4 regions of the Pseudoalteromonas sp. P1-7a genome follow, and region 1 is predicted to be linked to each of the others. Evidence: predicted binding sites of a transcription regulator. Region 1 holds the regulator's gene; each other region holds the start of a gene.

Evidence for each region. The regulator sigma-54, encoded in region 1, starts transcription at its own class of promoters, with help from an activator protein. The targets are predictions, from matches to a motif close to GTTGGCACGNNNNTNGNNT.
Region 2: a site for sigma-54 is predicted at 1,285-1,303, ahead of AN389_RS04965 (EF-hand domain-containing protein). Genes of this name have one in related genera too.
Region 3: a site for sigma-54 is predicted at 1,325-1,343, ahead of dps (DNA starvation/stationary phase protection protein Dps). Genes of this name have one in related genera too.
Region 4: a site for sigma-54 is predicted at 1,053-1,071, ahead of AN389_RS12110 (hemerythrin domain-containing protein). Genes of this name have one in related genera too.

What each region holds. Positions count from the first base shown of each region.
Region 1 is NZ_LKDU01000005.1:87,939-90,144, reverse strand. Features, by position in the region: gene AN389_RS05715 (PTS sugar transporter subunit IIA) at 1-254, opposite strand, end outside; gene hpf (ribosome hibernation promoting factor) at 259-546, opposite strand; gene AN389_RS05705 (RNA polymerase factor sigma-54) at 574-2,073, opposite strand; gene lptB (LPS export ABC transporter ATP-binding protein) at 2,143-2,206, opposite strand, start outside.
Region 2 is NZ_LKDU01000004.1:90,841-93,046, forward strand. Features, by position in the region: gene scpB (SMC-Scp complex subunit ScpB) at 1-571, opposite strand, end outside; gene AN389_RS04965 (EF-hand domain-containing protein) at 724-1,245, opposite strand; gene AN389_RS04970 (hypothetical protein) at 1,467-1,898, opposite strand; gene xthA (exodeoxyribonuclease III) at 2,140-2,206, shown strand, end outside.
Region 3 is NZ_LKDU01000023.1:11,177-13,382, forward strand. Features, by position in the region: gene AN389_RS13870 (alkaline phosphatase PhoX) at 1-495, shown strand, start outside; gene dps (DNA starvation/stationary phase protection protein Dps) at 746-1,261, opposite strand; gene AN389_RS13880 (nucleoside-binding protein) at 1,862-2,206, shown strand, end outside.
Region 4 is NZ_LKDU01000018.1:22,983-25,188, reverse strand. Features, by position in the region: partial or broken gene AN389_RS12115 (hypothetical protein) at 126-505, shown strand; gene AN389_RS12110 (hemerythrin domain-containing protein) at 591-1,016, opposite strand; gene AN389_RS12105 (hypothetical protein) at 1,330-1,581, shown strand; gene AN389_RS12100 (hypothetical protein) at 1,639-1,896, shown strand; gene AN389_RS12095 (DUF6500 family protein) at 1,923-2,141, shown strand; gene AN389_RS12090 (tetratricopeptide repeat-containing diguanylate cyclase) at 2,152-2,206, opposite strand, start outside.

The DNA of each region.
Region 1 (2,206 bases):
TTGTCACTAACGAGTACTAACGCAAGCGGTTCTTCTACGCCACCCATTCTGCCATGCGGAATTGCGATACCGCGGCCAATACCCGTACTACCTAGTTTTTCTCTGCTAGCTAGCGCATTAAGAATATCCTGTTGCGGTAAGTAAGGGAGCTTTTCATGAGCCAGCTCACTGATAAATTCTAAAATTCTTTTTTTACTACTAAAAAGGACCGCAGCTTTGCTGCAGTCCTGGCATACTAATGTACTTAATTTCATAATATTAGTGTCTAGCAAGCTTCTCTTTATGTTTTATGACTTGACGATCGAGCTTGTCAATCAACGAGTCTATAGCAGCATACATATCTTGGTGCTCTGTTGAGGCAAATAAATCTGCGCCGCTTACATGAATAGTCGCTTCTGCTTTTTGGTTGAGTTTTTCTACATCGAGAATGACATGCACATTGCTAATATGATCTGAGTGCCTTTCTAGCTTTGCAAATTTATTATTTACATAGTCTCTAAGTGAATCAGTTACTTCTACGTGACGACCAGTTAGGTTTAGTTGCATAAGCATTTCCTCTTTGTTTTTTACGTCTTATATCAAACTCTTTCTCTGATTTGACGGTGGAATAGCTAGCGATTCACGGTATTTTGCTATTGTGCGTCTAGCTACTTTAATTCCTTGCTCTGCCAATATATCCGCAATTTTACTATCACTCAATGGTTTGGCTGAGTTTTCCGCGGCAATTAGCTTTTTAATTAAGGCACGTATTGCGGTTGACGAACATTCGCCGCCGTTTTCAGTGCTTACGTGGCTTGAGAAAAAATATTTAAGCTCAAAAATACCACGTGGCGTATGCATATATTTTTGCGTAGTAACACGCGAAATTGTTGATTCGTGCATTTCTACCATTTCAGCAACATCGTTTAAAACCATTGGTTTCATGGCTTCGGGGCCATGTTCAAAAAACGCTTGTTGCTGTTTTACAATACAGTTTGTTACTTTTAGCAGCGTGTCGTTTCTGCTTTCAAGACTTTTTATAAACCATTTAGCTTCTTGCAGATGAGAGCGAATAAACTGGCTATCTCCACTAGATTTTACGGTACGTGACATGGCCGCATACTGACTATTTACGCGTATTTTTGGCATGCTATCTGGGTTTAGCTCTACCACCCAACGGCCCTTAATTTTTTTAACTGATACATCCGGTATGACATACTCAGACTCTTCCCTTACTATTGTATCTGCAGGTTTTGGGTTGAGGGTATGTATAAGAGTCATGACCTCTTTAAGCTCGTCTTCTTTAAGCTTAGTCTTTTTCATTAATGTACGATAGTCGCGTGCCGCTAATAGATCAATGTGATCGGTTAAGATCATTTTAGTTTGTTCTATAAAAGGGGTGTCTTTATCAAACTGATTAAGCTGAATACACAAGCACTCCTGTAAGCTTCGCGCGGCTATACCTACAGGGTCGAATAATTGAATACGTTTTAAAACGGCTTCTATTTCATCCAGTTCAACCTCAACGTCGTCATCGTTTTCTTGGTTAAAGCTTTCTAAAATTTCTTCACAACTTAGCGTTAAAATACCCGAGTCATCTACAGCTTCTACAATGGCTATAGCAATAGCTTCATCAGTGGGGCTAAAAGGAGTAAGCTGAAGTTGCCACATTAAGTACTCATGTAGCGTTTCAGTAGAGGCGCCCTGATAAATAGACTCATCTTCTGGCATTGGGCCTGAAGATGCCGCAGGGGCTGCACTCATGTACTCATCCCAAGTTACATCCATCGCCATATCATCGCTAACGGTGTCTTTATTTAAAGCTTCACCACTGTCTTGCTCGTATTCACTGGTTGTATCATCAGCCGATGCGCTTACGGTTACATCATCCGTATCTGCTTTTTGTTCATTTTTTCCAGCCGACTCTTCCGTGTAATCTTGCTCTTCTACTTCTAATAGCGGGTTGCTATCCAGTGCTTCTTGTATTTCTTGCTGGAGATCCAATGTACTGAGCTGCAGCAAGCGAATCGCTTGTTGCAATTGTGGAGTCATTGTAAGTTGCTGGCCCATGCGCAGCTGTAATGATTGCCTCATGTATCTCTAACAATCCTTTTATGTTGTTATAATTAATATTAGCAGATGCTTGTAGGTGTGGCTTAAATGTTACAGCCTAAATTGCTCGCCTAAATAAACATCGCGTACAGTTTTGTCATTTAATACGTGTTCT
Region 2 (2,206 bases), on a different contig from region 1:
CAGAAGGATCACTTAATAACTGGTTTATTTTACTTTCCTGTTGCGCAGGCAATGCAGGGAGCTCATCCAAACCGGTTAAAGAAAAATAATCTAAAAATAATTTTGTTGTAGCATAAAGCGCTGGCTTACCAGGAACTTCTTTATGCCCTACTACTTTAACCCACTCTCGCTCAAGGAGGGTTTTAATAATTGCTGATCCGGTTGTTACACCTCTTACTTGCTCTATTTCACCCCGCGTTATTGGCTGCCTGTAAGCAATTAACGACAAAGTCTCTAATAGTGCACGAGAATATTTAGGTGCCCGTTCTTGCCATAAATTACTAAGCCAAGGGCTTAAACTACTACAGGCTTGAAAGCGATAACCACTGCCTACTTCAACGAGCTTAATACCACGCGTTTGGTAGTGAGTATGTATAGCCTCAATTGCAGTGTTAATTCGTGACATAGAAATAGCTAAATCAGCAAGTACTGTATCTTTTAAGAGGCGTTTGCTAACAGGTTTGTCTGCGACAAATATTGCCGCTTCAATGATCTCAATTAATTGTTCATCACTAACTCGACGACCTGCCATACTGACCTGCTTTGCCCTTTAAAATACGTAGCTATCTATTATGACAGAACATCGCAAAAGGGGGAAAATATATCTGCTTTTAAACCTAATTAAATGTATAAAAAAAGCCAGCAATTTATGCTGGCTCTTGTATATAGTATGTTTAGCTAATATTAGCTGTTTTTATAATGCTTAAGTGCATCATCTTCAGCCACGGCTTTACCGTATTTGCTAATATAACCTTTAAACTCACCTTTGCTGATGCGTTTATCGTTATTGTTATCCATGTAACCAAAATGGTTTGAAATATCATCATCGTCAGCTTCTTCTACTGAGATATAACCATTTCTATCGTTATCTAGACTTCTAAAATCATTTTCGATTTTATCAAATTTAGCAATTTTAGCTTTAAAAGCCGATTCACTTACTTCGCTGTCTGTTGCTACCTTACCGGTGTTTAACTGCATGTAAGTGTTAAATTCTTTACGGCTGATTTCGTTATCCATATTGGTATCAATATTTGAAAAGTGACCCCAAATGTTATCGTCATCTGCTTCTACTTTTGAAATATAGCCATCACTGTCGTTATCTAGACTTGCAAAATCGCTGTCGATTTTTTCAAGGCCTTGGTTAGAGGCACATGCGGCTAAACTTAATGAAGCTAAAATTGTTGTTGCGAGTGTTAACTTTTTCATAAGACGTATCCTTGTAGTTAGTAAATGTCACTTTAACTAATACAAGTCCAGTGCCAAAGTGCACAAGTCACAAAAAATCAATAAGTTACGTAAGGTTAGTGCATTTTATATACATTAATCAATTACTTAGCTTTGCAATGATTGCTGCCTACCTTGTAATTTTTGCAAAAAAATACCCAGTAAAAACTGGGCATTATTTTAATCTACATGTTGCTGCGCAATTAGATTGCTGCGTTTTGATAACGCTTTACAAATTCAGTAACTTTTTGACCGTTACACTTTAACGAGTTTAAGTTACCAATTTTTTGGCGAACAGGCGTAAGACCTTTCTTTAACGCAGTGATACATAGCTGTGTTTCTTGTTGTGCATCTTTTGCAAACACTTCTACTTTTGATTTAGCAGCTTGGTTAGACGTTACTTTTTTTGCAATGTCGCGGATATCTTGGCCATTACATAAAACACTTTTAGAAAAACGCGATAAGTATACACCGTGTTGTGCTGCTTCTTTACGCGCTGCGCTAAAGCCTTCATTTGCACTTAATACACATAATTTAGATTCTAGTTTATTATCTTGGCTAAAGTAAGTGTTGCTTTTTGCTGATACAGACGCAGAGGCTAATAAAGCAGTAGCTAAAAGTAATTGTGTTTTCATGAGAGAGATCCTATTTGAACGACTAAACAAGTAATTTTTGCGCATTATATATTCAATAATCGCGAGATCAATTGAATTTTTTATTTATTTAAATAATTAATAAAGCATTTACAATGTTTAAACTTTACACACCAATTGATCAACATTTGCGCAGCCATTTTCTCATTTCGATCATGTTATGTAGGCTTATTTACTGATACAATTTAGTTATAAAAACAGAGTCTAACTAAAGGTAAATTTTATGAAGGTTATTTCTTTCAATATCAATGGTCTGCGAGCACGCTTACACCAGTTACAAGCAATTATAG
Region 3 (2,206 bases), on a different contig from region 1:
AAAAGCCCAAATGATGACTTACGCAAGCAAGGTTATAAAAAAGGCGCAGCCTTATTTGCACGGGGGGAGGGGATACATTGGGGTAAAAATGAGCTTTATTTTTGCTGTACTAATGGGGGCAAAAAGCAGTTAGGTCAGGTAATGAAGTACACACCATCAAAAAACGAAGGTACTGAGTTAGAGCAAAATGAACCTGGCAAAATACAACTATTTGTAGAAAGTACAAACGAGTCGTTATACAATTTTGGTGATAATTTAACGGTAGCGCCTAATGGGCATTTAATTGTATGTGAGGATCAATATACTGATACGGTGAATAACCATATACGCGGGGTAACACCTAAAGGAGAGGTGTATAACTTTGCTAAATTGCATACGCAAACAGAGCTTGCTGGGGCGTGTTTTTCACCTGACGGGCAAACCTTATTTGTAAATGTATACATGCCATCTAAAACGTTGGCTATTACTGGTCCTTGGGATAGTTTTAAGCTTTAAAGCGGTAAAAAATACAAACGCTTAGCATGCTTATACTAGGCGTTTGTATTTTAACAATCCTTGTAGATTTACCAAATCCGTTAGCAAGCTTTAATCGTCCTTGGTGCATTTACTGCATCCTTTATGTAATAAGTAACGGGTCCTTGTAGTTTGCACTTCATCCTGTACCAACTTATGTAACGTATCCTTGTATGATTATTAGTCCCTTAACACTTATTAACATTCCTTGTATGGCAAAGTAGGTAATCAATTAATGATTTAGTTTACCAGCAGACGATTCAATGTGAGCACGCACAAACCATTGAAATTGCTCCAAATCGCCAAGCTGGCTGGTGATCATGTCTTCAGATACAGGGTCTAATTCAGACAGCGTGCTAATGGCATTACGATGATCGGCGTTTACGCCACTGTATACTTTGTCTAATGCGCCCAAATGTTCAATAACAAAGGCTTTACCTAATGAATATTCATCCCACGTGCGGCGATCTACAATTGACTTAGGTGTACCTTGTGGCGTACCGCCTAATGTAGCAATACGCTCTGCGATGGTGTCGGTCATTTCGCGAATAGCATCCACCTGCGGGTCTAACATTTCATGAACGCCAATAAAACTAGGGCCCACTACATTCCAATGAATATGCTTTAAAGTAAGTTGTAAATCTAAAAGAGATACAAGTCGATTATCGAGTGTTTCAATTGTTTTTTTTGCTGTTTCGTTATCCATACCTGGGGCTGTAAATTCAATTGGGTGTTGTGAGTTACTCATAATGTCTCCCGTTATGTAATGTGTTGTATGTAGCCATTGCTACTATTTAACTTGCAATACATGAAGCAAAGCCTATGCCTATTAGAATTGTTTATATAATCCTTTGATAATTAATGGTTTATTTTAATTTCTAGTGTGAGGTAAACAAAAGGAAGGGCGGAGATTATGAATTTTATGCACTGATTTTTGTAAATTCTGCATACTAGCAATAAAGTCGGAATGCGTGTGGTACGCGTTTAAATTAGACGGCGTTTAGAAAGGCATAATCGGTGTAGTGCAACTATTTTGCGTACTTAGTAGTTAATTTAGACCCGCATTACATGAGCTTTAAAAGTTAGTTTTAGGGCGCACGCGTTTCAATATTTAAGTTAGACATAATTTATAAACTAAGCAGCTATACCTAAAAGGAGCCAATTGTGTACCTACGTTAAATTAGCACTCACACTTTATATTCATACAAAGCCTGTACAGTTCTTCGATTGCTGCATATAACTGCCTAGATTTAAAAAATCATTCTTTATACTTATTTAATCTCTTTAGTTGGTGAATGCTCACTGATATACTCCTGCCGCATTTTAATTGGGGTTATGTAAATAAATAATGAATTTTTTTAAAGCACTGTTTACAATATCTATACTGCTTTTGTCTCACTCAGCTCTAGCAGAAAATTGGAGCATCACACAGCTTCACACAAACTTTGGCGATGCCTTAAATCCTTTTACTGGGGAGTCGTCATTTACACGCACCTACACCATAGAGCATGCCTCAGAGCATGACTTGGGTGATAACTACTTTTTTATCGATTTTTTAAACGACAGCCTTAGTGATGGTTTTCAAGATACGGGTATTTATGGCGAGTGGTACACAACACTTAGCTTATCTAAAGCCTTAGAGACTTCTTTAAAATACGGACCAATAAAAGACACAGGTTTAGTATTTGGTATA
Region 4 (2,206 bases), on a different contig from region 1:
TATTAAAAAGTTATACATAAAATGAAATAAAATATGTGTTAAGCGGTCTTGCTAGTTTCACATTAGATTATTTAGTTTTAAGGAAATTTTATGACGGGTACAACAGGTACTGACTTTCAAATCGTCTGCAATGGTCGCTTTTTTCGCTACGCCTTGGCGTATTTATTGTAATGATTATGTGGACGTTCGATAAGTTTGTTAACCCAAGGCACAGCGCACGAATTTTTTTGAGCACTTTTATGGGATCAGCGGCTCTACAGATATGGTTGCGTATGTACTGGGGGCGTTACAGCTTATATTAGTATTGGCTTTTTTAGCGGGTATTAAAAAACGCCTTACTTATGGCGTTATATTTGTAATGCACGGCTTATCTACGCTCTCATCTTATAATCAGTATATTGATGGCTTTAATAATTTATTGTTTTTTACAGCGTGGCCAATGTGGGCAGCCTGTTTTGCACTTTACCTATTACGCGAGCAAGACGTTAAATTTACAATTAAGTAGCAGAGCAAAAAAAATGGTTATAAGCCGTAAGGCTTATAACCAATAAGTACACAAGGGAGTGTATGGAAGTCGGTTTAAGTTAAAACTAATGCATGGCATCGTTATATTGTTTAGCTAGGCTTTCTTTTTGCCCCTCAGTTAGGGCTTTACCCGCTAATTGAAATACCTCATGCTCTTCTTCATCTAAATGGTGATGTACTAAGTGGTGCAGTTTTTTAGCTGCAACTAACCACGCCGATGAACTCATTTCGGTGTCTTCAAGTTGTTCTATTAGTTCGTCAATTTCATGATGCTCGGCAACGCTGTGGCGTGCTTTTTCATGTGTTAAATCTTCAAACATAAGTGGGTTATAAAAATAACGCTCTTCAAATTTTGCGTGATCTTCTAATTCGGTTTTTAGCTTGTCCATTAGCTTGTGGCGTTCAGTGGTATCGCCGTGCGTTTGAATAAGAGCATCTACTAACTCGCGTTGTTTGTCGTGATCGTGACGTAGTGCTTCAAAAATATTCATAACTCTTTCCTTGCTGTAATTGCTTTACAAACTTAAAAGCAAGCGAAATGCCAAAGTTTAAGTTGTTGATATATATGAATTAAATGAATTGTAAATGCTTGCTATAGAATTGCTCTGTAACTTTTACACATAAAAAGCTGCAATTTTTTCAGATTAAAAGAAGAAGGTTGCTTATCACGCTACATAAGCTTACATATTTTTACTGGTTGGGTATTTTAAAGGGGTGTTAAAGTGGCGCATTATTTAGGTACGAGTTGAAAATACTCGCCTTATATATTTTTTATAAAACTTTAGATATTAGGATAGTTTAAGGATGAACTTAAAAAGCCCCACTACAGCATTAATATTGTGTGTGTTATTAAATGCATGTACTACAGCATCGCATTACAGTAGCCGTTTATGTAGAGAAGAAGCTGAAATGACCGAGCTAAAGGGAATTCAAACAAGCTTAAAGGTTTACAATGAATGTATTAGCGCTCAAATAAAAAAGGATGCTAAAGACGACGCTTTTGTAGATGAAGTAGGTGTGTTTTTTATTGATCTACTTGTTTTGATAACCGACTAACTAAGCAAACTTACAGCTATAATCTAAAGCAAAAGGGTGCATAAAATAGGATTGATGATGAAAGCGGTTTTAGCTTTATTATTGCTGAGTATATTTTTAACGGGCTGTGCGGCAAAGCCTTATGCGGGCTCTGCAAAATGTATGGAGCAAGCTGATATAGCTTATGAAACCAATATACATAAAAATGAGCCGCTAAATAATGAATGCAAAGCTACAAAAGTAAATACGCCTAATAAAGAGTTTGAGAATCATAGTATTGTTGATAGAAGTCTTTTACAGCTAATTGTTAGTTTTTTAAACGGTATATTTAGATAATTAAAATACAATTAAATAAGGTATGTATGCAGGAAGAACTAAAAGCAAAAATTATAGCTGTATGCGATAAAAAAATAGCAGCCAAAGGCGAAAACGTAGGTCTTTCTTTTTACGCTTTTTTTGCAAATAAAAACGACAATCCAGAGCTGCTGATGCAAGCCGCTACGTGGTGGATACACACCCATAAGTTAGATCACTTTGAAAAAGCGATAAAAATAAAACAAATGATTATAGAAGGGCAGTAATAACGTATATTTATGCGATTGCTATTTGGTTTCTGCCATTTTCTTTTGCTTTATAGAGCTGTTGG